Regions from separate parts of the Paraburkholderia caledonica genome, predicted to be linked through region 3. Evidence: predicted binding sites of a transcription regulator. Region 3 holds the regulator's gene; each other region holds the start of a gene.
The links. The regulator LexA, encoded in region 3, represses DNA repair genes until DNA is damaged. The targets are predictions, from matches to a motif close to ACTGTATNNNNATACAGT.
Positions count from the first base shown of each region.

Region 1 (10,282 bases), on a different contig from region 3:
GATTCACCCGACCCGCCGGCTTTTCGGATTTTGCGTATTGGAGTCCTGGATGGATGCAAGCTAGCCTTCGACACTTTTTGCGAGTCGCGCTCGCGGCGTGCTTTGGCCGCCTGCTCGGTTCGCTTCGTTTGGCTACCTCGCTCACCTACTTCGCTTCTCTGTTTCCTGCTTTTTTTGCCACCGATCATGCAATTGCAAATGACACACTCACGCGTTGACAACGCAGCACGAATCACTGCTACAAGCACTGCCCCGCAGCCCGCAGTCCGGGCACGCGAGGGCTGCGCTTCAGCGCTCGCGAGCCGCGCCCGCGTTGACAGGCGCTCATTCAATACAACCCTACGCGGTGTATGTGTAGCCGCAGCGATGTCCGCCTTGCTTTCCGGCTGCACAATATTCTGCGGCGGAGCCGGCGGAAGCGGCGGTGGTTTCGGCGGCGTTTGCGCTACTGGTATGCGCTTCTAGACGCACGCCAGATCCCCACAAAATCTAAAGCCACAGATCACGCGTCGCTGCCCACCCTCCTTTCGTGGTCCTGTTCACGACCAACTAATCGTCGCGCCAATGCCACTAGGGCGCGGCCCCTTCAAGCGACCAGCGCGCAAGCACAATATGCCGGGTACGCCCCAATAAGCTGTGTATCAACGCGAAACCACGCACATTCCAGCAAACCGGCTCTACCGGACGCGCGGCGGCCCAAGGCAAGCCGTAAGCCAACGTGACATGCGGCGTATAAGTCACTGCCGCGGAACCGGCGCGGCTTTCAATGCCCTTGACGTGCAGCGCTTCCGCCAATGCGTCATGAAGCCGATGCAGACCCACCACGCCCTCACTCCCCGTCAACACTAACGGGCCCGGCCGCGGTTTCGACGCGAAACTCTCCGCCGTATTGAATTCGACGCTGAACGGCGCCATGCGAACCGCGGCAGCCGCTTGCATTGCGGCCTCCACATGTGTCGGCGGCAGACCGCCCGCGAAATTGCCGAGATGACGCAGCGTGACGTGCAACCGACCGGCGGCAAGCGGCTTACTGCGGGCGCGCGCCTCCCCGCAAAGCTCTTGCGCTAGCTTTGAAATGCTGGCCGCGGTATTCGCATCCGGGAAGACAGCGAAAAAGAGGCCGTCGGTTGGCGTTGGCGGCGCCTCGAGCCCGGGCAACCACAGTTGTTCAGGCATCTTGCTCCTGCGTGCTGAAATCCGGCATCTACACGAATCCCCCTTCACATGAACGAACTGGCGGACGCCAGCGGAAAACCAGCAACGAACAAGCGACGAACAAGCAACCACCAAGCAACCCGGCAGTAACCGCACCGCAAGCCAGCACGCACCCAACCCCGCCGCCGGCCCTGCCAAAAAACGCTTGCGCTTACGAATTGCCCACGTACAATACTGTACATCCATACAGTATCGGCGGCAACGTGGAATTGCAGAAAAAGCTCGAAGTATTGGCCGACGCGGCCAAATACGACGCATCGTGCGCCAGTAGTGGCGCGCCTAAGCGCGCGTCGCGCGGCACGGAAGGTTTGGGCGCCAGCACCGGCGCCGGTATCTGCCATAGCTTCACGCCAGACGGGCGCTGTGTGTCGCTGCTGAAAATCCTGCTCACCAATTTCTGTCTGTATGACTGTCAGTATTGCGTCAACCGGCGTACGAGCAATGTGCCGCGGGCGCGCTTCACGCCTGAGGAGGTCGTGGACCTCACGCTCGACTTTTATCGGCGCAATTACATTGACGGGCTGTTTCTGAGTTCAGGCATCATCCGGTCGTCGAATTACACCATGGAGCAACTGGTGCGGGTAGCGCAGTCGCTGCGCGAAGATCACCAGTTTCGCGGCTACCTTCACCTGAAAACCATCCCCGACGCCGACCCCGAACTCATCGCCAAAGCCGGCCGCTATGCCGACCGTCTGAGCGTGAACATTGAACTGCCGACCGAAGGCAGCCTCGCACGCCTTGCACCGGAGAAAGACGTGCGCACGATCAAGCTCGCCATGGGGTCGATCCGGCTCGCGCAGGAAGAGGCGCTGGGCGACGCAAAAGCGCCCCGGTTCACGCCGGCCGGCCAAAGCACGCAAATGATCGTCGGCGCGGATCAGACGAACGACAGCACCATCCTGCAGACCGCGGAAACGCTGTACGGGTCGTACAAGCTGAAGCGCGTGTATTACTCGGCATTCAGCCCGATCCCTGACAGTCCTTCGGCAGTCCCCGGCGAGGCGCCGCCGCTGCTGCGCGAACATCGTCTGTATCAAGCAGATTTTCTGCTGCGCGGCTACGGTTTCAACGTCGCGGAACTGTTCGAACAGCCAGGCAATCTGCCGCTCGACATGGATCCGAAACTTGCATGGGCGCTCGGGCATCGCGACCAGTTCCCGGTCGACCTGAACCGCGCGCCGCTTCGCATGATCGCGCGGGTGCCGGGCATCGGCATGCGCAATGCCAAGCGGCTGGTCGAGTTGCGACGCTCCCGGCGGGTGCGCTATGAAGATCTGGTGCGCCTGCGGTGTCCGCTGGAAAAGATCAAGCCGTTCGTCGTCACGCAAGACTATCGGGCGGCCATGCACGACGCGTCGTCGGCTCATCTGCGGCGAATCCTGACGCCGCCAATGCAAACGCAGATGCAGTTATGGTGACGTGCCGTGCTTCATTGCATCGAGATCGAAAACCATTTTGCCGCCTGGCGTACAGCCACTCTCGGTGCGCTGGCTCAAGGGCTTGCGCCGGAGTCGATCGAATGGCGCATTAAAGAAGGCGCCGGTGGTCATGGTTCGCTGTCTGGTCAAACGGCGCTCGATTACGGTGACACGTCCGGCAACGCGGCGCTCAGGTCGGACGCCCCGGCAGTCCACGTCTCGAAAGAACTGTCGGCGCTGCTGCATGATGCGGCGCTGTATCGGGAGCCGGACCGGTGGGCATTCCTCTACAAGGTGCTGTGGCGCTGGCAATGCGGTGATCGCGCGGCGGCGTCGCCAGCCGACGTCGACGGCGCCCGGCTCTACCGGATGGCTAAAGCGGTGCGCCGTGCGAAGCACGACATGATTGCGTACGTGCGCTTTCGCAAGCAGAGGCCGGACGCCCAAACCCCAGAGTACGTAGCCTGGTACGAACCGGAGCACGACGTTCTCGCATGGGCCGCGGAACATTTTGCGCAACGCATGGGGCGCTCGTCGTGGATTATCGCGACGCCTCACGGCGCCGCGTTCTGGAACGGCGAGCAACTACATATCGAAGCGCGCCCTGCTCTGCGCCACGAGCATCGCTGCGACACTGAAGACGAGGCCGAGGCGTTGTGGCTCGCGTACTACCGCAGCACATTCAATCCTGCGCGTCTGAACGAAGCTGCGCTCGAACAGCACATGCCGGTGCGGTTCTGGAAAGGGCTGCCTGAAGGCCATCTGATTCCCGCCATGATCAGCGAAGCAAAGAGCGGCGCGCGGCGCGTTGCGCAAGCGAGCGGGGTCGCGGCGCTCGGCGGCAAGTCCATTCCTGTCGAAGCCGAATTCGCTCAGCCTGCCCGCGATCAGCCATCGTCGCTGGACGCCTGCCGGCGCTGCGACCTGTGGCGCAATGCGACGCAAGCCGTGGGCAGTTCGGGGCCTCGTGACGCGCGCATCATGCTGATCGGTGAGCAGCCCGGCGATCAGGAGGATCTGAGCGGCGAACCTTTCATCGGGCCGGCGGGACAGTTGCTAGATCTCGCGATCGTCCGCGCCGACCTGTCGCGTGAGCAGCTTTATTTGACGAACGCGGTCAAGCATTTCAAATGGGAACCTCGCGGCAAGCGCAGGCTGCACAAAACCGCCGCGCAGCGCGAGGTCGAAGCATGTTCGTATTGGCTGGAGCAGGAGTTGCAAACGGTTCGGCCGTCCGTCATCGTCGCGCTGGGCGCAACGGCGCTCAACGCGTTGCTGCGCGAAAAGGCAAGCTTGCGCGACTATATGGGTAAGCCGTTCGAACTCGAAGGCGGTTGGGGAATCGCGACATATCATCCTTCGTTCGCGTTGCGTCAGCAGGACGACGCCGCGCGCGACAAAGTGCTGAGCGCCATCAGCGAGGCACTCGTCGAAGCGCGGAAACTAGCGGCATCGGTGCAAGCGGAACAGCGCAGCGTGCCTTAACTGCTAGACTGCGCCGCACGTTCCGTCATGCGGTTAAGGGGAATCAATGACCGGGGGCAATGACCGGAACGTCAGTGACCGGAAAGTCAAAAGTCAGCGAGCCGGTCCTGAGTGGCGAATCGTCATCGCCCAAACACCCTTGAGACCCTCGCTAGCCAAAAGATATTTGCGACCGCTCGAAGCCCGCGCTCCAGCACGAGGCAAAACGAACAGGACCATTTGATGAAAGACGACGTCGCCCGCGTTCCGCTCTCCACTGCATTCTGGTATTGGCTGCGACTCGGCTTCATGAGCTTTGGCGGTCCGGCCGGGCAGATAGCGCTGATGCACCAGGAACTCGTCGAGAGAAAGCGCTGGATTTCGGAAAAGCGCTTCCTGCATGCGTTGAACTACTGCATGGTGCTTCCCGGGCCCGAGGCGCAGCAACTTGCGACCTACATTGGCTGGCTCATGCATCGCACGTGGGGTGGCGTGATCGCGGGCGGGCTTTTCGTGCTGCCGTCGTTATTTATTCTGATGGGCCTGTCGTGGGTCTATCTGGTGTTCGGCAGCGTGCCGGCTGTGGCCGGCGTGCTGTACGGAATCAAGCCGGCCGTGACTGCGATCGTCGTGTTCGCCGCGTATCGCATTGGCTCGCGCGCGCTTAAGAACGCCTGGCTGTGGTCTATCGCCGCTGCGGCGTTTATTGCCATCTTCGCCGTAAAGGTGCCGTTCCCGTTGATTGTTCTCGTGGCTGGCGTGATCGGTTACGTCGGCGGGAAATATGCGCCCGGCACTTTCGTGATTGGCGGCAAGCACGGCGCCGCTGCGCAGCTTCACGGCCCGGCGCTGATCGACGACGACACGCCGACGCCTCGTCACGCGCTCTTTACCTGGAAGCGCTTTTTCATCGTCCTGGCAAGCTTTGTCCTCATATGGCTGGTGACGATCGGTACGCTAGCCGCTCTTTTCGGATGGAACGGCGCGCTCACGCAAATGGCCTGGTTCTTCACGAAGGCAGCGCTGCTTACATTCGGTGGCGCGTACGCGGTTTTGCCTTACGTCTACCAGGGCGCGGTCGAGCATCAGCATTGGCTCACCGGGCTTCAAATGATCGACGGTCTTGCGCTCGGCGAGACGACGCCCGGCCCGTTGATCATGGTCGTCGCTTTCGTCGGCTTTGTCGGTGGATGGACGCGAGCGATATTCGGTCCGGACGCGCTACTTCTGTCCGCTGTCGTCGCGTCAACGATCGTGACGTTCTTCACGTTTCTGCCTTCGTTCATGTTCATCCTGCTGGGCGGCCCGTTCATCGAGACCACGCACGGCAATCTGAAATTCACCGCGCCGCTCACTGCGATCACGGCCGCGGTCGTCGGCGTAATCGTGAATCTTGCCGTCTTCTTTGCGCTGCACGTTTTATGGCCGCATGGCCTGCATGGAACCTTCGACTGGTTGTCGCTCGTCATCGGGCTGGCGGCTGCGATCGCGCTCTTCCGCTTCAAGGTCGGCGTGATACCAGTAGTGCTGGTGTGCGGCGTGGCAGGGCTTGCGATCCGGTTACTGGTGTGACGCTCAGCAAGTCGTCGGCCTTACCGCGACGCCAGTGAGGACCGTGGTCAGGTATTCGCTATTACCAATTCCTCGGTATTGTTCGGCGGACGCAAGCCATCGCTTCTGTTGGCGAAGTAGCGTTGCGTAAGGTCGGCCGCAGAGACGTGCTGCGCCTGCGCGAAGCCGGCGTCGTGGGCAAGGGCCAGCATCTCGGCCGGCGTGAAGAAACTGAGAAAGGGCGTGCCGTTTTCGCGCGCGCCCTTCTCTGCCATTTTCAGTCCAGGACGCACTTCTGGATCCGCCATGTCTAGCGGCAGCAGAAACGTGGTGGCGAGCGTCGATCCGCGGGCGAAAGCCGCGATCTGGCGCAGCGTGGCCGCATTTGCATCGCGCGTGAGATACATGCTCACGCCCGTCGAGACCACGATTGCCGGCTTCCTGTCGTTGAATCCGTGCGCCATGAGCCGGTCCTGCCATGCTTCGCCAGCCTCGAAATCGACCGCCACAAAGCGCAGCCATGGCGGGATGCCGAAACCAAGCTCGCCGAGCCGCTGACGTTTCCACTCCTGCGGCACCGGCTGATCGACCTCGAATACTGTGAGGCGCGAAGCAATCTCCGGCCTGCGCTGCGCAAAACTGTCGAGCCCCGCCCCAAGAATCACATACTGGCCGATCCCGCGCGCCGTCTGTTCGACCACCAGGTCTTCGATAAAACGTGCGCGTGCCACGATCGACGCACGAAACGGACGCGTGAACAGCGGGTCCATGTCGCCGCGCTGGCGCCAGTCGTCGCCGGGAGCTAGCAGTTCGAGGCCGATCGAGTCGTCGAAAACATGCGGCGCTGCGTCGACTTCCTTGTGCAGCGCCCGCCAGAGTGCAACACGTGCCGCGGTGCTGTCGGGTGCCAGATTTCGCTGATCGTTCATGAGCGCCGGTCCTTGCCGTTCGTGCTGTTTTCAAGCAATGAGGGAAGCGTCGCTGCCTTCGCAAGCACGGAGCAAACGCAAACCAGGCAACGAAAAGAATATCACCGAGCAGACAGACACCGTCAACGGTATCCACGCGGAACACCCCGGATCGGACCGAGCCCGACCACCTGTCCTATGCGATCATCGTATGAACCAGACCAACAACGGAGATCGCCATGAACAGCAAATGGTTTTCGAACTTCGCCAGCTATCTGTCGACAATGACCGGCCGTCCCGGCACTTTCGTCGTGGCTGCGTCGCTCGTGATCGTGTGGGCAATCACGGGGCCGTTCTTTCATTACAGCGACACATGGCAGCTCGTGATCAACACGTCGACCACGATCGTCACGTTCCTGATGGTTTTCCTGATACAAAACACGCAGAACCGCGACACGGCCGCCATGCAGATCAAGCTCGACGAACTGATCCGCGCAATCGAAGGCGCCCATAACGCACTGCTCGATCTGGAAGAACTGGAGGAGAAAGACCTGACGCGCTTTCGCAAGCAGTATGAAAACCTCGCCAAGGAAGCGCGAACCGCGCTGCGCGAAGGCGGCAGCGATACGGATTCACCGTTCGTCGCCAATCGCGAAGTGGGCGACGAAAAACGGCGCGATGCAGACAGCGACGGTGGCGCCCACAACAAGCCGGCAAAACGTGAGCGCAAAGACTAGCTCGGGCCGGTTATCGCTTACAGAGTTTGCAATGATTGGACGCTGGAGTCAGCCGGCAATCGAGGGTGCCATGGCGCGTTGCCGGCCGCCTGGGCAAGTCCGCCAATTCCCTTTAAGATGGAACGGAACGCTCGACGCACTATCCTCGCATCAGCAAGATCCTCGAACCGTTTCCTCAACGCATACGGCCCGCGCATACCGGGAACACGTTGCGGAACACCATACGGGAACACCATGACCATCGATCAAGCCGTTGTCTCGTCGTTCACGCCTGCCGGCAAAGTGCGGGCATCGATCAATCTGGGCAACCCCATTCTCGCTAACCAGGACCCGAAGACGGGCGAGCCGTTCGGCGTATCGGTCGACCTCGCGCGGGCGTTCGCACAAATGCTCGGCGTCGAACTCGAACTGGTGGTGTTCGACGCAGCGGGCAAATCGGTGCAGGCCGTGAGCGAGGAGCGTGCCGACTTCGGCTTCTTCGCTGTCGATCCGTTGCGTGGTGAGACGATTGCATTTACCGCGCCGTACGTGCTGATCGAAGGCTTTTATCTGGTGCGCGACGACTCCCCCGTCCGAACGAACGAGGACGTCGATCAGCCGCATAACCGCGTCGCGGTCGGCAAAGGCAGCGCCTATGACCTCTTCCTCACACGCGAACTGAAGGCCGCCCAGATCGTTCGTGCGCCTACCTCGCCGACGGTCGTGCAGACGTTCCTCGAACAGGGTCTCGAAGTCGCGGCCGGCGTGAAGCAGCAACTCGAAGCCGATGCGCGCAATACATCCGGCTTGCGGCTTCTTGACGAGCGCTTCATGGTCATTCAACAGGCAATGGGCACGCCGAAAAGCCGCGGTGAAGCGGCGGCTTCCGCGCTACGCAGCTTTGTCGAGGAAATGAAGGCGTCCGGGTTCGTGGCCGAATCGCTTGCGCGCCATCGGATTGCGGGCGCATCGGTCGCGCCCGCGGCCTGATCGCGCATGCTCAGCTATACGGGCGGCCTGGTCCTTTTCGCGGCGTTGCTTCACGCAAGCTGGAACGCGTTGCTGCACGGCAATCGCGACCGCTTCCTTTCCATGACGTGGATAAGCATCGCCATCGCGGCGATCGCCACGCTCATCATTCCATTCACGCCGTTGCCGGCGGCCGCGGCATGGCCATATATCGTCGCGTCGGGCCTCGTGCATATCGGCTATAACGCAAGCCTCGTGCGGGCTTACCGCCGTGGCGATCTGGCGCAAGCGTATCCGATCGCCCGCGGCTCGTCACCGCTTCTGGTTACGCTCGGCGCGGCGCTCTTCGCGCACGAGGCGATCGGCCCGTTGCGTGCTATCGGGATCGTGATGATATCCGGCGGCATCATTGCAATCGCGCTCGAAGCGGGAAGCGTGTCGCGCGCCGGCGTGCTGGCCGCGCTCACCACCGGCGCGACGATCGCGCTGTACACCGTGATCGACGGCATCGGCGTGCGCCTGTCGGGCGGCGAAGCGCTTGCCTACACCGCATGGATGTTCCTGTTCTACTGGCTGATGCCCGTGCTGTTCGTCGCGATGCGCGGTGTGTCCGCGCTATGGACGCCGATACGCTCGACGCCAATGGCGGTCGGCTCCTCGCTAATGGGCGGCGTTGTATCGGTCGCGGCATACGGCATCGTCATATGGGCGATGCAGTCGGGCGCGATGGGAACGGTGTCGGCGTTGCGCGAGACCAGCGTGGTGTTCGCGGTGCTGATTGGGCGGATGTTTCTCGGCGAAGCGGTGAGCGGCAAGCGCTGGCTCGCCTGCATGGTCGTGGCGGCCGGCGCGATTTGCCTCGGACTGTGAGCCGGCCCTCGCTGATCGGGCGAGCGGCAATGCGCTTGCGTGGGTGATTCGCCGGGTCGTTTCCCGGAAGTTACCTGCGCTGCTTGCTGGAAGGCCGTACCCGTTGGTGACACACCCAATGCGGCCGGCCCTCCTTACCTGAATGCGCGTTACATCGGCGGTGCAACGCCGTCCTTCTCGACAACCACACGTTGAGCGACATACGTGCCCTGCGACGCCGCCGTTGCCACGATGAACACCTTCTTGCCCGGCGTCAGGTCGGTGCGCGCGGCCGTCGTAAAGGTCACGATAGGTACGTTCGGTGGCACCGTCACCTCGTTATTGCCGCCCTTGTACGACAGCTTCAGGTTCCGGCCGCTCGTGCCCTGAACGACCGTGTCGACGTTCGCATTGGTCATCGTGCTGTTCGGGCCGAGGTCCCAGTCATAGTGGCCTTCGCCCGTGCCGCGCGCGGCTTCCGGGAATACCACCACCTCGGTTGCCGTCAGCTTGCCGTCGGTGCCGGTCGTAGCCGCCGTGCCGACGAACGAACCCGGCTTGATGTCGGAAAGCTGCATCGCCTTGACTGCCGACACGGTAACGGCGGGTTTCAGTTCGATCGACACCGTGTCGCCGCTGCGGCGATGCACCTTGAGGACGTCGCCATCCAGCGCGACGATATCGCCACGGATGCGCGACGGTTTGGCGGCGGGCGTCTGCGCAAGCGCGGCACCGGCAAAAGACAGCGCCGCAAGCGTGACGCCGAGTTTCAGGCGAATAGACATGAATACTCCATGAGAAACGGTTGAGAGGACTGCAAAGCCCTGAACGGGCCAATGAACATCAGGAACCGCCGAACCAGTTGTAGCCCTGGTTCTCCCAGTACCCACCGGGATAATCGTTCGTCACGCTGATCGCGACGATATGCTTCGGATTCTTGTAGCCCAGCTTGGTCGGCATGCGCAGCTTCATGGGGAAGCCGTATTTCGGCGGCAGCGGGCCACCGTCGTAGCCAAGCGTGAGTTGCGTTTGCGGATGAAGCGCCGTCGGCATGTCGATGCTCGTCCAGTAGTTGTCCGCGCAATGCAGCGACACATACTTTGCCGTGATGTCGGCGCCCGCCTGCTTCAGGAACGAGGCAAAGCGCACGCCGTCCCAACGGCCGATCGCACTCCACCCTTCAATGCAGATA
Region 1 is NZ_KB911044.1:95,443-105,724, reverse strand. Features, by position in the region: gene H281_RS0126485 (2'-5' RNA ligase family protein) at 571-1,176, opposite strand; gene H281_RS0126480 (putative DNA modification/repair radical SAM protein) at 1,419-2,633, shown strand; gene H281_RS0126475 (UdgX family uracil-DNA binding protein) at 2,640-4,118, shown strand; gene chrA (chromate efflux transporter) at 4,341-5,669, shown strand; gene H281_RS0126465 (class I SAM-dependent methyltransferase) at 5,717-6,577, opposite strand; gene H281_RS0126460 (low affinity iron permease family protein) at 6,796-7,293, shown strand; gene H281_RS0126455 (ABC transporter substrate-binding protein) at 7,528-8,262, shown strand; gene H281_RS0126450 (DMT family transporter) at 8,269-9,111, shown strand; gene H281_RS0126445 (hypothetical protein) at 9,261-9,875, opposite strand; gene H281_RS0126440 (molybdopterin-dependent oxidoreductase) at 9,934-10,282, opposite strand, start outside.
Region 1: H281_RS0126480 (putative DNA modification/repair radical SAM protein) is a predicted target of LexA. The motif match lies at 1,389-1,406, and genes of this name have one in related genera.

Region 2 (10,282 bases), on a different contig from region 3:
ATGGACGGACTCGACGTTGCGCGTCGCGGGCGGCGACGCATAGCCGCCGCTAAACGCGTTGCCGCTCGCCGCGTTTTCCGATACGGCGAGTCTCGCCGACGCCGCAAGCGACAAGCCCTCGCCGACACGGCTGCGCGCCAGATAGTCCTGATACGCGGGAATCGCGTAGGCCGCGATCACGCCGACAATCGCAAGCACGATCATCAGTTCGATCAGCGTAAAACCGAGACCGAGGCGCCGGCACGCGCGCGCAAATGTAGACGACCAGCGTGCTCGCGTGAGCCGCGACTGTGAGATCAGCGCGGACTGGGAATATGGGGAATAAGGCAAAGTGACGATCATCGGCAGGCTCCTGATACGAAAAACGCCTGCCCCACGGATCGGGAACAGGCGCTTCCATCGTAGCGAGCGACGCTCGTGTCACCCAGTCGGCCGAATGGCTAATGTTGAGCCGCCGCGCGATTCGCGTTGCGACGCTTGATCAGGTAGCCAAGGATCACGACGAACAGCGCACCGGCAATGCTCATCCCATATTCGGCTACCGGCGTATCGAGGACCGGCCAACGGTCGCCTGCCGGATCGTTGATGATAAGACCGCCCGCGATCCACCCGAGCAACGCAGCGCCGAGTGTAATCACGATCGGGTAACGGTCCAGCAGCTTCAGCACCAACTGGCTGCCCCACACGATCAACGGAATGCTCACCACCAACCCGAAAATCACGAGCGCGAGGCGATGCTGCGGGTCGGCGGCCTCGGCCGCGCCCGCAATGGCGATCACGTTGTCGAGACTCATGACGGCATCCGCGACGATGATCGTCTTGATTGCCGAGATCAGCTTGTCAGCGGGCTTCACGTTCTCGTGCGCGTCGTGCGCCGGCGCCATCAGGCGAACGCCGATCCACAACAGCAACAGCCCCCCCGCGAACTTCAGCAACGGCACGTCGAGCAGCGCGACCGCGAATGCAATCAATACGACACGCAACAGGATGGCGCCCGCCGTGCCCCACAGCACGCCCTTCGTGCGCTGGGCTGGCGGCAGATTGCGGCAGGCAAGCGCGATCACGACGGCGTTGTCGCCACCCAGCAGGATGTCTATGACGATGATCTGAATGACTGCGCCCCAATGGAGCGTGGCGAGGAACTCGAACATGAGCGAAAGGATAGAAGGGAACGGGAAGCGCGGCCAATAAAAAAGCGGAGGAGTGTTTAACTCCCCCGCTCTTGAAACCGCACGCTAACGAAAGGATCTCGTAAGCGTATCAAAAAAGGCGCTCTAACTGGGCGCCAGTTTCGATTTACAGCATGGCCTTCAGAAGACGCGCCATTTCCGACGGGTTCTTCGTGACCTTGATGCCGCATGCGTCCATGATTTCCAGCTTCGCTTCGGCCGTATCGGCACCGCCCGAGATCAGCGCGCCAGCGTGGCCCATGCGCTTGCCCGGAGGCGCCGTCACACCGGCGATAAAGCCAACCACCGGCTTCTTCATGTTGCCCTTGATCCACTCGGCCGCGTTCGCTTCGTCCGGACCGCCGATCTCGCCGATCATGATGACGGCGTCCGTTTCCGGATCGTCGTTGAACATCTTCATGACGTCGATGTGCTTCAGACCGTTGATCGGGTCGCCGCCGATGCCGACTGCCGACGACTGACCGAGGCCGATCGCCGTCAACTGGCCAACTGCTTCATACGTCAGCGTGCCCGAACGCGACACGACGCCGATGCGGCCCTTGCGGTGGATGTGGCCCGGCATGATGCCGATCTTCAGCTCGTCCGGCGTGATCGTGCCCGGGCAGTTCGGTCCGAGCAGCAGCGTCTTGCGGTTTTCGCGACGCATGCGGTCCTTGATCTCGATCATGTCGCGCACGGGAATGCCTTCCGTGATACAGATTGCGAGATCCAGGTCGGCTTCGACTGCTTCCCAGATTGCGGCAGCAGCGCCCGCCGGCGGCACGTAAATCACCGACACGGTCGCGCCCGTTTCAGCCTTGGCTTCAGCGACGCTCGCGTAGATAGGAATGCCTTCGAAGTCTTCACCGGCACGCTTCGGGTTCACGCCGGCAACGTACGCTTCGCGGCCGTTTGCGTATTCACGGCAAGCACGCGTGTGGAACTGACCGGTTTTGCCGGTGATGCCCTGCGTGATGACCTTGGTGTCTTTGTTAATCAGAATCGACATGTATTGACCTCTGTTCGTTTGGCGTCGCGCGGGAGCGCCACTGGACGACACGTTCGCCGCCAGCGTCGCTCGCGCGATGCCATTCGTAATCCTGGTTAATCCTGGTAAACGCGCTGTGGACTAGGCTTACGCCTTGCCCGAAGCGGCCGCGACGACCTTCTGAGCCGCTTCTTCCATGCTGTCAGCCGCGATGATCGGCAGACCGGATTCAGCGAGCATCTTCTTGCCCAGGTCTTCGTTCGTGCCCTTCATGCGGACCACGAGCGGCACCTTCAGCGACACGGCCTTCGACGCCGCGATCACGCCTTCCGCGATCACGTCGCAGCGCATGATGCCGCCGAAGATGTTGACCAGAATCGCGGTCAGGTTCGGGTTCTTCAGCATGATCTTGAACGCTTCCGTGACCTTCTCCGTCGTGGCGCCACCACCCACGTCGAGGAAGTTCGCCGGTTCGCCGCCGAACAGCTTGATGGTGTCCATCGTTGCCATTGCGAGGCCCGCGCCGTTCACCAGACAGCCGATGTTGCCGTCGAGCGAGATGTACGCCAGATCGAACTTCGACGCTTCGACTTCAGCCGGATCTTCTTCGTCCAGATCGCGATACGCGACGATTTCCGGATGACGGAACAGTGCGTTCGAATCGAAGTTGAATTTCGCGTCGAGCGCGATGACCTTGCCGTCGCCCGTCAGGATCAGCGGGTTGATTTCGGCGAGCGATGCGTCGGTTTCCCAGAATGCCTTGTAGAGGCCTTGCAGGATCGCGCGCGCTTGCGGTATCGATGCGTCGGGCACGCCGATTTTCTTCGCGAGGTCGTCAGCTTCGGCGTCCTTCAGGCCCGTCGACGGATCGACCGCAACCTTGTGGATCAGCTCGGGCGTCTTTTCCGCGACTTCTTCGACGTCCATGCCGCCTTCGCTCGATGCCATCACGACGATCTTCTGCGAAACACGATCGATCACGAGGCCGACATACAGTTCCTTCTTGATGTCCGCGCCTTCTTCGATCAACAGGCGATTCACCTTCTGGCCTTCCGGACCAGTCTGGTGCGTGACGAGTTGCATGCCGAGGATCTGGTTCGAGTATTCGCGAACCTGTTCCAGCGACTTGGCAACCTTCACGCCGCCACCCTTGCCACGGCCACCCGCGTGGATCTGAGCCTTCACGACCCAAACCGGGCCGCCGAGCTCTTCCGCGGCCTTGACCGCATCATCCACCGAGAAGACCGGCTTGCCGCGCGGTACCGCGACGCCGAATTTCCGCAGGATTTCCTTACCCTGGTACTCGTGAATCTTCATGCGTGATTCCCTTCAGTCTGAGAGTTGGATTGAACTTCGTTTCCGCTACCGTCCAACATGCCGGGCGCATTGCCCCTGCCTTCTTGGCGGGCCGCCCCGTTGTCTGGCGATGCCGGGCGGTCAGCTGGGCGTGGCGCATAGCCATACCAGCGCGGGTAAAACTTCTGCACTGCCTCCCCGTCGAAACGCAGCGCCTGGCAGCGTCCCAACTGGAATGGCGGTTTGTCGCTTAAACGTTCGGCGGTACCGTCGGCCGACTCATTTTCTGAACTGGCGCTCGCGCCTGCCGCCTTGTCACCGGTATCCCACACGTCGCCGGCGAACGCCTGGATAGCAGCGGTCGGCAGGATCGCGCACAACTCGGTGAGATGTGTGCAACCAGCCGTGCCGGCCAGCAAACGGGCAGCATCGCGACGGAAGTTGTGAAGGAGATTGAGCCCGATGAGGGCACGATAGGCAGGATTGCTGGCTTGGCATAGCCCGGGATAGGGCACCCAGTCGGACGACGCCTCGGCGTCGACGACATTGAGCTTGCGATCGATGGTGATGCGAAGCCAGAGTTCATGGATCGGTTGACCATTGGGCCGGACGCCCGACGCAAGCGCCACATCGCGTGGCTTTTCGTCGGTCAAGCACGCTTCCACATCCCACAGGCCATCGGCTCGCTCAAAAGCTTCCGCTCTGATTGCGCGGCGATGGCGCAATTGACGGGGCACTGGCGAGGAAAGCGGCATGCGGAAAGGAAAGGCCGAATTGGAAAACGCGTGAATTTTAGCATACTGGGTATTTGAGACAGCCCCGAATGCGGCGAAACGGCCTGCAGGCCGCCCAGAGCCGGTTTCGTGCTCGACGACCCTGTGCGCGCGGTCGCGGACTACGCCCCAGCTTGCGCCTATTCACCGCTCCATTCTTCGTCGATGCCCTTGAGGATTTTGCCGATCGTGGCGCCCGAGAAACCGCGCGATGCAAGAAAACGCGCCTGCTTCGCGCGCTCGGCCGATGTCTGCGGAAGTTCGCCGAACTTCTTGCGCCACACCGCTCGGGCGCGCGCAAGCTCCGTTTCGCGCAATTGGGCGCTCGCCTCTTCGACTAGCGTTTGGTCGACAGAATGCTGCTTCAATTCGCCGACGATCCGGCTCGTGCCCATTCGCGACGACCGGCGATGAATCAGACTTTCGGTGAAACGCGAATCGGACAGCCAGTTCTCGGCTTCCAGCGTATCGAGCAGCGTATCGAGCGAGTCGTTCTCTTCGACGAACGGCTTCAGCTTACGGGCAAGTTCGCTGCGGCTATATTCGCGACGAGACAGATAGCCGAGCGCGCGCCCCTTAAGCGAACGTGCGGGACGCTGGGATTTCTTCGCTTCGTTTTGTCCGGACTTCGCGTCGGCGGATGCTCGGCGTGAGTCACGTGAGCGGCTGTACGTGGGCTCGGTAGCCGTGGCATTTCCTGCAGTCTCGAATGGGTCCGAGAAATCTGCGGAATTTGGGCTAGCAGGCGGTTTTTGGAACTGGGCGCGCCGCGGGCCACGGCCAGCAGCGCGATCATGCGCGTCGAACGATTCGGACGGATCGACCGAATCGTTCTCGTCATTACGCGGGCCGCCCGCATTGCGTCCGGTATCGGACAGTGGCCGGCCCTTGCGTATCACGTAATGGTTACTCTTCTTCGCCCGCGACTTCTGCGCCCGCGCCGGTCACCGCTTCAGCCATTGCATTCACGCCGAGCGATTCGCGGATACGGTTCTCGATTTCACGAGCAATGTCCGGATTCTCGCGCAGGAATTCGCGCGCGTTGTCCTTACCCTGGCCGATACGCTCACCGTTATAGCTGTACCACGCGCCGGCCTTGTCGACGATCTTGGCTTGCACGCCCAAGTCGATGACTTCGCCCTGACGCGAAATACCCTCGCCATACAGGATGTCGAAAATCGCCTCGCGGAACGGTGGGGACACCTTGTTCTTGACCACCTTCACGCGGGTTTCGTTGCCAATCACTTCGTCGTTCTTCTTGATCGAACCAATGCGGCGAATATCCAGACGCACCGACGCGTAGAACTTCAGCGCGTTACCACCCGTAGTGGTTTCCGGGTTGCCGAACATCACGCCGATCTTCATGCGGATCTGGTTAATGAAGATCACGAGGCAGTTCGTGCGCTTGATCGTGCCGGTGAGTTTGCGCAGCGCCTGCGACATGAGACGCGCTTGCAGACCCGGCAGCGAATCGCCCATTTCGCCTTCAATTTCAGCCTTCGGCACGAGCGCCGCGACCGAGTCGATCACGATCATGTCGATCGAGCCCGAACGCACCAGTGCGTCGGCAATTTCCAGCGCCTGTTCACCCGTGTCCGGTTGCGAAACCAGCAGGTCGTTCACGTTCACGCCGAGCTTGCCCGCGTACTGGATGTCCAGCGCGTGTTCCGCGTCGATAAACGCTGCCGTGCCGCCCAGCTTTTGCATTTCAGCAATAACTTGCAGCGTCAACGTGGTTTTACCCGACGACTCCGGACCGTAAATTTCAACCACGCGGCCACGCGGCAAACCGCCGACGCCAAGTGCGATGTCGAGGCCGAGCGATCCCGTTGAAACGACCTGGATGTCTTCGACTACCTCACCTGCGCCGAGCCGCATGACCGACCCTTTGCCGAACTGCTTTTCGATCTGCGCGAGGGCGGCAGCGAGTGCCTTGCTCTTTTCAGCAGTCAGTCCAGCCGAGCCTTTCTTGCTTTCTTCCATGAATCGTCCTTTGCTATGATGAACGGCGTCTGAGGCAGATGTGCGGCCCACCTTTTGAAGGACAGCACACGAAACCCAGACACTGTATAAAAAAACAGTGGTTTTGGCAAGCGCGATTCTCATGCGAACGCGCATGTTTACCGCCGCGCTGCCCAAACCACCCACAATGATTTTCGGAGACCGCTGTGCGCCGCGGGGACACCCGAGGTGCCGGCCAAGCCTTGAGCTGGCGCACCATGCGAATTCTGATTGCCGAAGACGACAGCATACTCGCGGACGGTCTGGTTCGATCACTCCGCCAATCGGCCTATGCTGTCGATCACGTGAAGAGCGGCGTCGAGGCCGACACCGCGCTATCGATGCAAAGTTTCGACCTGCTGATTCTCGATCTCGGCCTGCCGCGCATGTCCGGACTCGAGGTGCTACGCCGCTTGCGCGCCCGCAACTCCAATCTGCCCGTACTGATCCTGACCGCCGCAGACAGCGTCGACGAACGGGTCAAAGGCCTCGATCTGGGCGCCGACGACTACATGGCCAAGCCATTCGCGCTCAACGAACTCGAAGCGCGTGTGCGCGCGCTGACGCGGCGCGGTGCGGGCGGCGGCCCGACGGTCGTGCGGCACGGTTCGCTGTCTTTCGACCAGGTGGGCCGGATCGCCTATATCAACGAGCAGGTGATCGAGCTTTCGGCGCGTGAACTCGGACTGCTCGAAGTACTGCTGCAGCGAATCGGGCGTCTCGTTTCGAAGGAGCAACTCGTCGATCATCTGTGCGAATGGGGTGAGGAAGTCAGCAACAACGCGATCGAGGTGTACGTGCACCGGCTGCGCAAGAAAATCGAGCCGAGCGGCGTACGCATCATTACCGTGCGCGGGCTCGGTTACTGTCTCGAGAAGGCGGTCGCGCCCGCAAACCTCAATACGACTGCCGCCGCGTCCGCGCCCGCCGAGCCCGAACCCGAGCCGCCTTCTTCGCCTTCGTCGCCGCAGTCAGACGGGATGCCGGCGAGCCACCACTACAAATAGAGCACACCCATGTCCGCACGCGCCGATCGCGCGACGGCCCGCGCGGCGGATCTCGACGAGGCGCGCGACGAGCGCTACGCCAATCCGTTCGCTCCGCCCGACGAAACCGAAGCCGCCGCCGAGGCCCGCCCGCGCTCGCTATTCGGCGAAATTCTCGACTGGATGCTCGCGCCGCTGTTGCTGCTGTGGCCGATGAGTCTCGCGGTGACGTATCTGGTCGCCAAGTCGATCGCGAACGGACCGTTCGACCGCGCGCTCGAAACCGATGCCTATGTGCTCGCGCGCCAGATCCACCCGGTCAACGGCGTGGCCGAACTGACGCTGCCCGACTCCACACGCGACTTTTTGCGCACGGACAACGTCGACAGTGTTTTCTATCAGGTGCTCGGCACACGAGGTGAACTGGTGGCCGGCGAGCGCGACATGCCGCTGCCGCACGAAGAAGACCGGCCGCAACCGGGGCTCGTCGCATTTCGCGACGACATGCTGCGCGGCAACGACATCCGCGTGGCTTATACGACGGTCGAGTTTCCGCAGACGCCCGGCGCGGAGCCCGTGCTCGTGCAGGTCGCCGAGACGCTCGACAAACGCAGTCAGCTTGCCAACGACATCATCAAAGGCGTGATCCTGCCGCAGTTCGTGATCCTGCCGCTCGCCATCCTGCTCGTGTGGTTCGGCCTGTCGCGTGGTCTCGCGCCGCTGCACGCATTGCAGGCGCATATCCGCGCGCGGCGCCCCGACGACCTGTCGCCGCTGGAAGCGCGTCGCGCGCCTCCGGAAATCGAGCCGCTCGTCACGTCGTTCAACGATCTGCTGACGCGCCTCGAACAGAACATGGAATTGCAGAAGCGCTTCATCGCCGACGCCGCGCATCAGATGAAAACGCCGCTTGCCGGCCTGCGGACCCAGGCGGAGCTGGCGTTGCGGCAGGACGCGTCGGCGGAAGTGCATCGCTCCCTCGAGCAGATTGCGACGAGTTCGGAACACGCCGCCCGCCTCGTCACGCAGTTGCTGGCGCTCGCTCGCGCGGAAAACCGCATGTCCGGACAGATTTTCACGCCGGTGGAAGTGACAGAAGTGGCCCGCAACGCCGTGCGCGACTGGGTGCAGGCCGCGTTCGCCAAACAAATGGATCTCGGCTACGAAGCGCCGGACGAGCCCGTCGAAGTCGAAGGCAATCCCGTCATGCTGCGCGAAATGTTGTCGAATCTCATCGACAACGCCATTCGCTACACGCCGGCGGGCGGCCGCATCACGGTCAGGGTGCGGCACGAGAAAGCCGCGCGGCTCGTGCATCTGGAAGTGGAAGATACAGGCCTCGGCATTCCAGTGGCCGAACGTTCGCGAGTGATCGAGCGGTTCTACCGGATTCTCGGCCGTGAGGGCGACGGCAGCGGCCTCGGGCTTGCGATCGTTCGCGAGATCGCGACGATGCACGGCGGCGAGCTGACTATCGACGACAACGTCTATCAAAACTCCCCGCGGCTCGCAGGCACGCTCGTACGTGTCAGTTTGCATGTGCTGGAACGGGGCAGGACTTACCCTAACGCGAACTGACCGCGACGGGCGCCAGATAGCTAGATAGGCGGCGTTCATGCCACGCGAAGCGACGTTGCATGCCAGTTGACGGATGTTCTCGACATTCCGCCGGCGCATCAAAAGCTGCGGCAGCAGCCGTTCATGTCAGAAGGCCGTAAGTTTTCACTCCAATAATCGGTTGCACGGGAACGCCGCGGGCCGGCGCACCGCGTGCATATCAATATTGGAGACGACATATGGCTACCGTTGGCGGACACATTTCGCCCGTGCCCATGACGCGCGATGAGAAGCGGGTGATCTTCGCATCGTCGCTAGGTACGGTTTTCGAGTGGTACGACTTCTATCTGGCCGGTTCGCTCGCGGCCTTCATCAGCAAGAGCTTTTTCTCGGGCGTCAATCCGACTGCGGGCTTCATCTTCACGCTGCTCAGTTTCGCCGCGGGCTTTGCAGTCCGGCCGTTCGGTGCGGTGGTGTTCGGACGGCTCGGCGATATGGTCGGCCGCAAGTACACGTTCCTCGTCACGATCGTGATCATGGGTCTGTCGACCTTCCTGGTCGGCTTCCTGCCCGGCTATGCGGCGATCGGCATTGCTTCGCCGGTGATTTTCATCGCGATGCGCATGCTGCAAGGCCTCGCACTCGGCGGCGAATATGGCGGCGCTGCAACCTATGTGGCCGAACACGCGCCGCCGGGACGTCGCGGCTTCTACACCGCGTGGATCCAGACGACTGCCACGCTCGGCCTGTTCCTCTCGCTGCTGGTCATTCTCGGCGTGCGCACGGCAATGGGCGAAGACGCGTTCGGCGCATGGGGCTGGCGGATTCCGTTCATCGCGTCGATCCTCCTGCTCGGTGTTTCGGTGTGGATCCGTCTGCAACTGCACGAATCGCCGGTGTTCGAGCGCATCAAGGCCGAAGGCAAGACGTCCAAGGCACCGCTTTCCGAGGCTTTCGGCCAGTGGAAGAACCTGAAGGTCGTGATCCTCGCGCTGATCGGGCTGACCGCCGGCCAGGCTGTGGTCTGGTACACGGGCCAGTTCTACACGCTGTTCTTCCTGACGCAGACGCTGAAGGTGGACGGCGCGACGGCCAACATCATGATCGCCATTGCGCTTCTGATCGGCACGCCCTTCTTCCTGTTCTTCGGCTCGCTGTCGGACCGGATCGGCCGCAAGCCGATCATCATGGCCGGCCTGCTGATCGCCGCACTCACGTACTTCCCGCTGTTCAAGGCGCTGACGCACTATGTCAACCCGGCGCTTGAAACGGCCACGGCGAAGGCGCCGATCGTTGTGATCGCAAACCCGGACGAATGCTCGTTCCAGTTCAATCCGGTCGGCACGTCGAAGTTCACGAGTTCGTGCGACATCGCGAAGAGTGCGCTTTCGAAGTCCGGCTTGAACTACGAAAACGTTGCGGCTCCGGTGGGCACGCTCGCGCAGATCAAGGTCGGCGATACGGTGGTCTCCACCTATGACGGCAAAGCCGCCGACGCCAAAGATCAGGGCA
Region 2 is NZ_KB911040.1:322,432-332,713, forward strand. Features, by position in the region: gene H281_RS0121640 (pilin) at 1-342, opposite strand, end outside; gene H281_RS0121645 (TerC family protein) at 441-1,151, opposite strand; gene sucD (succinate--CoA ligase subunit alpha) at 1,297-2,178, opposite strand; gene sucC (ADP-forming succinate--CoA ligase subunit beta) at 2,305-3,474, opposite strand; gene H281_RS0121660 (DUF2889 domain-containing protein) at 3,471-4,208, opposite strand; gene recX (recombination regulator RecX) at 4,367-5,125, opposite strand; gene recA (recombinase RecA) at 5,133-6,209, opposite strand; gene H281_RS0121675 (response regulator transcription factor) at 6,446-7,234, shown strand; gene H281_RS0121680 (sensor histidine kinase) at 7,244-8,791, shown strand; gene H281_RS0121685 (MFS transporter) at 9,010-10,282, shown strand, end outside.
Region 2: recA (recombinase RecA) is a predicted target of LexA. The motif match lies at 6,291-6,308, and genes of this name have one in related genera.

Region 3 (10,282 bases):
GGCCGACTGCGTGAAGGCCATGCGCGACGTCGTCTCCGTGCCCGTCACGGTCAAACATCGAATCGGCGTGGATGCCGTTGAGGATTACGGCTTCGTACGCGACTTCGTCGGCACCATCGCAGATGCCGGTTGCAACGTCTTTATCGTCCACGCGCGTAACGCGATTCTCAAAGGGCTGAGCCCGAAAGAGAACCGCGAGATCCCGCCGCTCAAGTACGACTACGCGTATCAATTGAAGCGCGACTTTCCGCAACTGGAGATCATCATCAACGGTGGGATCAAGACGCTCGACGAAGTGCAGACACATCTTGCACACGTCGACGGCGTGATGCTCGGGCGGGAGGCGTACCACAATCCGTATATGCTGGCCGATGTGGACGCGCGCTTCTACGGGTCCACCGAAGCGCCGCTCACGCGCGAGCAGGTCGAGGCGAAGCTCATCGAATATTGCGCAGCCGAGATGGCCCGCGGCACTTATCTTGGTGCGATCACTCGTCACGCACTCGGTCTCTATCGAGGCGAAGCAGGTGCGCGCGGCTGGCGTCGCGTCCTCTCCGACAGCAAGCGCCTCGCTGCGCGCGACCTCTCTATCTTCAATGAGGCGAGACAGCATCTGCGTGAGCCAGCCGAAATTTTTGAATAAAGGACTAGGCAAACGCGGAACGTGTTCGTATAATCTCGTTTCTTCGTTGGCGAGTCAGGTTTTCCGGCAAGTCAAAGCAGATCTCAGTGGTGGCTGTAGCTCAGTTGGTAGAGTCCAGGATTGTGATTCCTGTTGTCGTGGGTTCGAGCCCCATCAGCCACCCCAAAGAATTTCGGCAGTAAAGATTGAAGTTGATCGCAAACGGCGTTGTGAGAAATCACAGCGCCGTTTTTGTTTTGGGTTCGCGCTTTTCTCATCAATGGCTGCGTCCGCCATGCCCGCCGCCGCTCCACGAACTGCCGCCGTGGGATCCGCCATAGCCCCCATATCCGCCGTGGCCGCCATGCCAGCCGCCGTGACCGCCGTGCCAACCGCCGCCCCAGTGTCCGCCGCCGCCGTGGTAGTAGCAGCACGGTCCGCCCCAGCCGCCCCAGATGCCGACCGTGCCGTACACCGGCGCATAGGGTGGCCCATATCCGTAGCCATAGGCGGGGTAATAGGGTTGGGCGTAGGCGTAGTCATAGCCGGGCGCGACTGCGCATCCGCTGACGCCCGCGACCACGGCCAGCAATGCCATCGATGCAAAGAGTCTGCTCACAATCGCCTCCCGTCCTCACATAAGGATCAGAAAGATCGCGAGCCCGAGAGTTCAGCCGCATTTGTGTCCGCGCATTACGATCGCACCGAGCGCCTGCGCAACGCTCATCCCTGTGCCGCACGGGTACTCCAAGGCGCGTGCTGCATGCGGCGATCGAAAGCGCATCGGCGTATCTATTGCGCGGTAACACCTGGTTAATCTTCTGCAACAGAACAGGCCGCCGCTGCTCTTATCATTCGATGCAGTTGATCGGAAGAACGCTTCAGCGCTTGCGCAATGGTTCGAGCAGCGACGACAAACCGTTGTGATCGATCTCGTGCATCAGCGCGAGCAGCCGTCCAATCTCGCCCGGCGGAAAGCCCTGGCTCGCGAACCAGTTGAGGTAATGGCCGGGCAGGTCGGCGATCAGACGACCCTTGTACTTGCCGTAGGGCATCACACGCGTGACCAGCAGTTCGAGGTGTTCGGGATTCATCGTGATGCACCGGCGCAAGGAATGTTGGGCGAGGCGTGCTTGCACTGCACGCCAGCACGGCATTCTAGCCGTGCTGCAGGCATCGCGCGGGCATGGTAACTTGAGCGGTTTATGTTCATATAACTAACAAGGAAAGCTTCCATGGAATACCGCAGACTCGGCGATTCGGATGTACAGGTCAGCCTGATCGGACTCGGCACCATGACGTGGGGCGAGCAGAACACAGAGCAGGATGCGCACGCTCAGATCGACTACGCGCTCGATCATGGCGTCAACCTGATCGATACCGCAGAGATGTATCCGGTGCCGCCGCGCGCCGAGACGCAAGGTTCGACCGAGCGATTTATCGGCACGTGGCTCGCGAAGCATCGCAGCGCGCGCGAGAAAATCGTGCTCGCTACGAAGATCGCGGGACCCGCGCGCCAGCCGCATAACCCGCGACATATCCGCGGCGAGACCAACCAGTTCGACCGTAAAAACCTCACTGAGGCGCTGAACGACAGCCTGAAGCGTCTGCAAACGGACTACGTCGATCTATACCAGTTGCACTGGCCGGACCGCAATACGATGACGTTTGGCCGTCCGGCCTATCCGTGGGTCGACGATGAATACACAGTGCCTATCGACGAAACGCTTTCCGTGCTCGCCGACTTCGTCAAGGCGGGCAAGGTGCGCCATGTGGGCGTATCGAACGAAACGCCGTGGGGCGTCGCGCAGTTCCTGCGCGCGTCGGAAAAGCTCGGCTTGCCGCGTATCGTCAGCATCCAGAACCCGTACAGTCTGCTCAACCGCACTTACGAGGTGGGGCTTTCCGAATACGCGCACCGCGACAACATCGGCCTGCTCGCGTATTCGCCGCTGGCGTTCGGCTGGCTGTCCGGCAAGTACGAAGGCGGCGCGCGGCCGGCTGGCGCACGCATATCGCTGTTCGAGCGCTTCCAGCGGTACAGCAAGCCCCAGGCGATCCAGGCCACCACGCGTTACGTCGAACTGGCAAAGCGCCATCACATGTCGCCGGCCCAGTTGGCGCTTGCCTTCGTCAATAGCCGGCCGTTCGTCACGAGCAATCTGATTGGCGCGACCTCGCTCGATCAGTTGAAGGAGAACATTGCGAGCGTCGACGTAAAGCTGTCGCAGCACGTGCTCGATGAAATCGACGCACTGCATCAGCTGCAGCCGAATCCGGCGCCCTGAGTTCGCTGGGACATGCAACGAAAGGCAAATGTCCCTCCCTGTCGGCAAATCACGACCTAAACTGTGGTGAGCAGGACGGGCTTCTGCCTTCGTGTCGTGCTTTTGCGCGTGGCGCGGCGCGCACGAATGGTAGGATGCAGCCCGGAATTCGGCAGCGGCGGCGGGTTTTCAGCCGCACTGTTCACACTCGGCGATAGCACTCAGGACATCGAATGGCGCAACAAAAAACGAACCCAAAACTCGAGCAGGCGCTGACGCGCGGGGACCTTGCGATCCGTCAGGCGAATTCGGCGCGGGCCACCGCGCTGCTGCGCGCGCTAGCCAAAATGATCGTTGATGCTTCGGCGACGATCGGCGTCGAAGCATTCACACTGATTCCGGACGGCGACAAGATTTACGATCCGGCCGACGGTCTCTGGCCGCAAGAACTGCAGATTTCGCTCGACGGTCCGGTCGAGGACGCCGATCCGGACGAGATCCGCACCGTGCGGCTGATCGCCGACGATCCGGGCACGATGTTCCGGGTGGAATGGCAGCGTGCCGATGGCAAGATCGGGCGTCACGAAGGCGGCCCGTTTGCAACAGTCGCGTTCATCTCGGACGTCGACATTCCCTGGACCGACGAAGAGGACTGAGCTCGCGTCCGTGCAGCAAATTCATTCGTGGGCGCTGACCTATCGGGTCAGCCGCCCTCGAATTGTCCGCGCCTCTCTGGACGCCGGGCACGAGTTACTTCAGCACGAGTTACTTCATCAGCCGACGCCGAAACAGCACGGTGGCGACGATAAACCCTCCTACCGCATAACCCGCCAGCACGGCCACGTGCCACAGGGCGTTGTCGAGCGGGCGACCAAGCATCGCAGGCCGTATCAGATCGACCGCGTGCGCCAGCGGCAGGACCTCGGCCGCACCACGCGCGGCGGCAGGCAACTGCGAGATCGGGAAGAACACGCCGGAGAGCAACAGCATCGGCGTCAACACCAGCGTTTGATAAAACATGAAAAAGTCGTACGACGGCGCGAGCGCGGTCACGACCATCGCGACACTTGCGAACGCGAGGCCGGTCAGCACGATCACGGGCAACGCGAGCAGCACTGACGGAAAACTGGCGTAGCCGAGCGCGCCCGCCACCAGCATGATCGCGGCGCCCGACAGGACCGACTTGCTGGCCGCCCAGATCACTTCGCCAAGCACGATATCGCCGAGCGTCAACGGCGTGTGCATGATTGCTTCCCACGTGCGTTGCACGTGCATGCGCGAGAAGCCCGAATACATCGACTCGAAACTCGCGGACATCATGACGCTCGACGCAACGGTGCCTGCTGCTAGGAACGCGATATACGACACGCCGTCGACGCGGCCGACCATCAGCCCGAGACCGAAACCGAGGCCGAACAGGTAGATCATCGGATCGGCGAGATTACCGAACATGGAGGCGAGCGCAAGCTTCTTCCACACAAGGTAGTTGCGGCGCCACACTGCGATCCAGTTGACCGCGTTCGCGGGCAACGCGGCGAAAGGGGCCTGCATGGGTGGCGTGGCTTCATTGCTTCGATAAGTGCGTGCATCCATTGCGTGTCTCGTGCAGTGTCGATGGAAGTCAGTCCTGCATCTCGCGGCCGGTGAGACGCAGGAACACATCCTCGAGATTCGCCGGGCGGTGCAGATAGCGCAGGTCCGCTCGCTGCTTCAGTCGCGCATGCACTGGCCCGGCGTCGTTCACATAACAGAAGAGCGTCTCACCGCTGATCTCGGTTCGCTGTGCGAGCGGCGCAAGCTCATCGCGTAATGCGAACGGATCGGGGCCGAAAATCTCGATGACGTCGCAGCCGATTTCCGACTCGATCAGCTCCCTTGGCGCACCTTCCGCAATCTTGCGTCCTTCTTCGATCACGCACAGCCGGTCGCATAGCCGCTCGGCTTCTTCCATGAAGTGGGTGGTCAACAAGATTGTCTTGCCACGCGCGAGCAGTGAGCGCAGTCGCTCCCAGATGAGATGCCGTGCCTGCGGGTCGAGGCCGGTAGTCGGCTCGTCCATGATCAGCACATCGGGATCGTTGACGAGCGCCCGCGCGAGCGTGAGGCGCCGCTTCATGCCGCCCGACAGTTCGCTCACACGCGCGTCGGCCTTGCTCTCCAGCCGCGCGAATTCCAGCAGCGACGGCACCATCGCGCGGCATTGCGCGGCGCTCAGGCCGAAGTAGCGGCCGAACACCAGCAGGTTCTCGCGGACGGTAAAGTCGGGATCGAGGTTATCGAACTGCGGCACCACGCCCACGCGCGCCCGCGCGATGCGCGCCCGGCCGGGAATCGGCTCGCCGCACAGGCGGATCGAGCCGGCGTCCGGCGTGGCAATGCCGAGCAGCATGCGCAATGTGGTGGTCTTGCCGGCGCCGTTCGGTCCGAGCAGGCCGAAACACTCACCGACGTCGACATGAAACGACAGTCCGTCGACAACTTTCTTTTCGCCGTAACTTTTTTCAACCTGCTGGAATTCGATAGCGGTGTCGGGCATGGATAGGGATCGAGGCTCAGGCAAAAGAGGCGAATCGACGGGAAGGCTGCTCATTCTAGGTCATCAGCCGGGAAATGGCGGTTTAAGGAGCGCCCCGCGCTGTGGCTTCTTGCACTGCCGCAAAGGCGTCGCCGGCGTTGTCCTCACCGAGCGTGCCTCGTATGCACAAGGCCGGGGCGTGCAGCAATCGCACTTAGCGTTTTCCATCCCTTGCAAGCTGAATTGCGGCGCACCATGATTGATTCAGACCGCGCTTTTGCGGAAAGGGGAAAACGATGGCGAGCTACCAGAAAATCCTGCTGTGCTATGACGGCTCGCGTGAAGGCCGCAAGGCTCTGCGTTGCGGCGCGGACCTTGCGCTGGATCTGAAGGCGCAAACGCATCTGCTTTCGGTGGTGGACATGCGTTCGAGCATTGCGCAAAGCGCGGGCCTGCTGACGGACGTCGCATGCGGCAGCTTCGAAAAGACGGCGCGGGACATCCTGCAAGAGGGCGTGGACTGGCTGACCGAGCGCGGCGTCAACGCGCAGGGTCACTTTGCGTTCGGCCATCCGATCGACGAGATCGCCAATCTTGCCAACGAGTTGCACGTCGACCTGGTGGTGGTGGGCCACCGTTGCCGCACAGGCTTGTCCCGATGGTGGATGGGTGCTGGCAATACACCGCTGCTCGACCGGGTGTCATGCAGCATTCTGGTCGCGTGCTCCTCAGCGCATGAGCAGCAGCAGGAAGCGGCCTGACGATGCGGTTCGGGCGCACGGCCACCCGCGCCAGGCATGCAGCCTTCGTGCGGGTGCTTCGTGCGGGTGGGTGCTCGTGAGCTTTGGGCCGGATGAACGCGGAGGACGGAGTAGCGGGCGGCGTGTGCATTGCGAGTGCATTGGGTCAAATCGGCCGCGTGCGCGTTCGATCTGACAAGCCGCGCCTGGCGCTCACTCGTTCAGATTGACCGCCGCCAGCTTCCACGTGAAAAGACCCTCGCGCATGAAGATGGCGGAGTAACGCGCGTCCCCCGCACCGTGCTGGTATGTGACGGCGAACTCGTTGAGGCCGCGGTAGCCGGCTGTGGTTTGCGGCGGTTGCGGCGGGGTGGCCCTATTAACCGCGTTGCCGTTCGGATCACCCGTAGTGCCGCCGGGCGCGCCGCTGTCCGCACCGGACGATGCGGGGGCGGGCGCATTGGCAGCAGGCGGATTGCCGGTGACCGGCGCGGCGTTGGGCCGCTCACCCGGCTCGCCGCGCGGCGGCATGCCGTTCAACAGCGCGGCCACGCCGTCGGGTGTTGCATACGCGTCGACGAGCGGGCCGATCAACGCGACGCCAATCATCGCGCCGATCGCAGCCAACGGATTGCCGTTTCCGTGTGAGTCCAGCCGCCGCGTCAGCAAGCCGGTGACTTGCTGCTTCAGGCTCTCGCGCAACGCAGGAAAATCGACATACCGATTCACCGTCTGCGCGTCACGTGCGTCGGCGGCGCGTTTGAGGTTGTTGAGCGCGATATACGGGGAGGCATAAGCGAAGCCCAACGCCGCGATCAGCGCGATCACGATCAACGTGACGGTAAGCGTGACTGCAAGCGGACGGGCGCTGCGCTTCCTGGGTGTTGAAACTGCCATCGAGCGGAAAACTCCTTCAGGTGTGATCTAACGTGGACCGCAACCGCGCTGAAACGATCCGTGCGCTGCCACAAACCATGTGAGCGACGCGCCCCACACCTCACAACTCATCAAGACTCGAACACCGCACCGTGGACGTTGGTTTCCTCGGCGATGCAACGGTCAATCATGCGGCACACCGCGTCTACAGTGCCGACCATGATGAGCCGCGACGGCCCGTGGTACACGCGCACAGGCGCACGGCGCTCGGGCTCGGCAGTATTGAGCCCCGAGTTCAGCGACACGCGGGCGAATGCCGGCAGTGACGATGGCAACGCGGCCTGCCGGTCGGACCCACGAGCGGGCGAGTCGAACAGCGACGCGGTAGCGGCCGTGGACGCTTCGATCAGTGAGCAAGGTACCAGCTTGCGCAGATGGCGCAGACGGCCGAACTGGCGAAACGGCAACAGGCGGGCAAGGCGTTCCATGAGTCTCTCCGGGCGATTCAACATGAGTACTGCTTTAGTCGGTGAGCAGGCGAGCGGTTGGCTAATGACGCACTGAGCTTGTCGCTCATTGCGCCAAACCCGTGCTGTCAGAATTCGCCCGGGCGGATCAGCCCGACAGCGATGCCTTCCAGCGCGAAATCCGCACTGCCTGTCTCAACGAAGATGTTCTCGTAATCGGGGTTCTCGGCAATCAACTCGATACCGTTCGCGCGGCGCTTCAGGCGCTTGACCGTGACGTCGTCGCCAAGCCGCGCAATGATGATCTGGCCGTCTTTGGCCTCGCTTCTTTTCTGCACCGCGAGCAGATCGCCGTCGAAGATACCCGCGTCGCGCATGGACAGCCCGCGCACCTTGAGCAGGTAGTCGGGCTTGCTCGAGAAGAGCGCCGGGTCGCACGCATAGTGTTGGGCGATATGTTCCTGCGCGAGGATCGGGCTGCCGGCGGCAACCCGGCCGATGAGCGGCAGCGACAGTTGCATGATGCTGGCGTGCGGCAACGTGAACTGATGCGGCGCCTCGTCCGGGCCAGCAAGCAGGCGAATGCCGCGCGACGCGCCGGCCGCGAGTTCGATCACGCCCTTGCGTGCAAGCGCCCGCAGATGCTCTTCAGCCGAATTGGCCGAGCTGAAGCCCAGTTCGGCGGCGATTTCCGCACGCGTGGGCGGAAAACCGGTGCGCTCTATGGCCCGGCGGATCAGATCGAAAACCTGCTGCTGTCGTGCGGTGAGTTTGGTCATGGCGCCACTGTATGGATGAACAGGTGCCTGTATTTTTATACAGTATCCGGCGCAATTCAAGCTTTACTTTAAGTTTGCGGCTCGACCCCTCGCTGCAACGTCGTAAATCGACGTCAAGACATCCGTTTTCATGTCGCAACGCCTTATCTGGCTGTCATTACCACTTTTGCGTATTAAAAAATGAATAAACATTATTTTTAATGATGAAAGCCCCTGGATAGACTGGCCTCCAGTCGCTCATGTGCACGTGACCCGACGCAAAACAACACACGCTGTTTCAGCGCACCAACACGCGGAGAACTTGGCATGAACAATCACGAAGCGGGCCGGGCAGGCAGGAGCCGAAAACTTATCGCAGCGCTCGCGTTCGGCGCGGCAGCCGCGCTTGGCGTCCTTGGCGCGGCGGCCCAGGCGCAAGCCGCCGACACGACGCTGCTCAATGTGTCCTACGACCCAACTCGCGAGCTCTACCAGGATGTGAACCAGGCTTTCGCCAAAGAATGGAAGGCGAAGACCGGCGAGACCGTCACGTTCAAGCAGTCGCACGGCGGCTCGGGTGCGCAGGCGCGCTCGGTGCTCGACGGCTTGCAGGCCGACGTCGTGACGCTCGCGCTCGCCTATGACATCGACGCCATTGCGAACAAGGGTTTGATCGATAAAGGCTGGCAGAAGCGCTTGCCCGACAACGCGTCGCCGTACACGTCGACGATTGTGTTTCTGGTGCGCAAGGGCAATCCCAAGCACATCAAGGATTGGGACGATCTGACCAAACCCGGCGTGTCGATCGTGACGCCGAATCCGAAGACCTCGGGCGGCGCGCGCTGGAATTATCTCGCGGCATGGGCGTATGCAGCGCATCAGCCGGGTGGCAATGACCAGAAGGCCAAGGAGTTTGTCGGCAAGCTGTACAAGAATGCCGGCGTGCTCGATTCCGGAGCGCGCGGCGCGACCACCAGCTTCGTGCAACGCGGCATCGGCGACGTGCTGATTGCGTGGGAAAACGAGGCGTTCCTCTCGCTGAAGGAATTCGGTCCGGACAAGTTCGAAATCGTCGTGCCGTCCGTGAGCATTCTGGCCGAGCCGCCGGTGGCGGTGGTGGATAAGGTCGTCGACAAGCATGGTACGCGCAAGCTGGCCGAAGCGTATCTGAACTTCCTGTACAGCGAGCAGGGCCAGGAAATCGCCGCGAAGAACTTCTACCGTCCGCGTTCGAACAAGGTTCCGGCCGAACTGACCTCGAAGTTTCCGAAGCTGAAGCTGTACACGGTCGACGATTCGTTCGGCGGCTGGGCCAACGCGCAGAAGACGCACTTTGCGGACGGCGGCGTGTTCGATTCGATCTACCAGCCTCAGTAACACCGCCCAGGTCCGCGCCGCGGCAGGCGCGAACCGAGGCAACGCGACGCGCCACGGCGCGTCACTTTCCGGAGCGCGCCACTGGCGCGCTTTTGGCCGATCAGGACCAGGCGGCCGGCAACACGAGCATCAACCGAAAGAGTATCGAGCATGACCACGTTGACCTTCCGCAAACCAAGCGCGTTGCCCGGTTTCGGCCTGACACTCGGCATCACGGTGGCTTATCTGAGCCTCGTGGTGCTGATTCCACTCGCGGCGACTTTTCTGAAGACAGCCACCCTCGACTGGAGTCAGTTCGTGCGCGCCGTCAGCTCGCCGCGCGTGCTGGCCTCGTACCGGCTGACGTTCTTCTCCGCGCTCGGCGGCGCACTGATCAACGCGGTGTTCGGCTTTCTGGTCGCATGGGTGCTCGTGCGGTACAGGTTTCCGTTCAAGCGCATCGTCGACGCCGTGGTCGATCTGCCGTTCGCACTGCCCACGTCGGTGGCCGGCATTTCGCTCGCGGCCGTGTACGCGGGCAACGGCTGGATTGGACAGTTCCTGGAGCCGCTCGGTCTGAAGGTCGCATTTACGCCGGTGGGCGTGCTCGTCGCGCTGACCTTTATCGGTTTGCCGTTCGTCGTGCGCACGGTGCAGCCGGTGCTCGAAGAGTTCGAGCGC
Region 3 is NZ_KB911034.1:855,786-866,067, forward strand. Features, by position in the region: gene dusA (tRNA dihydrouridine(20/20a) synthase DusA) at 1-643, shown strand, start outside; tRNA gene H281_RS0103965 (tRNA-His) at 733-808, shown strand; gene H281_RS0103970 (hypothetical protein) at 900-1,241, opposite strand; gene H281_RS0103975 (DUF3820 family protein) at 1,504-1,716, opposite strand; gene H281_RS0103980 (NADP(H)-dependent aldo-keto reductase) at 1,858-2,910, shown strand; gene H281_RS0103985 (hypothetical protein) at 3,123-3,545, shown strand; gene H281_RS0103990 (ABC transporter permease) at 3,655-4,482, opposite strand; gene nodI (nodulation factor ABC transporter ATP-binding protein NodI) at 4,511-5,425, opposite strand; gene H281_RS0104000 (universal stress protein) at 5,701-6,165, shown strand; gene H281_RS0104005 (DUF2939 domain-containing protein) at 6,358-7,041, opposite strand; gene H281_RS0104010 (hypothetical protein) at 7,152-7,508, opposite strand; gene lexA (transcriptional repressor LexA) at 7,616-8,266, opposite strand; gene H281_RS0104020 (sulfate ABC transporter substrate-binding protein) at 8,573-9,622, shown strand; gene cysT (sulfate ABC transporter permease subunit CysT) at 9,773-10,282, shown strand, end outside.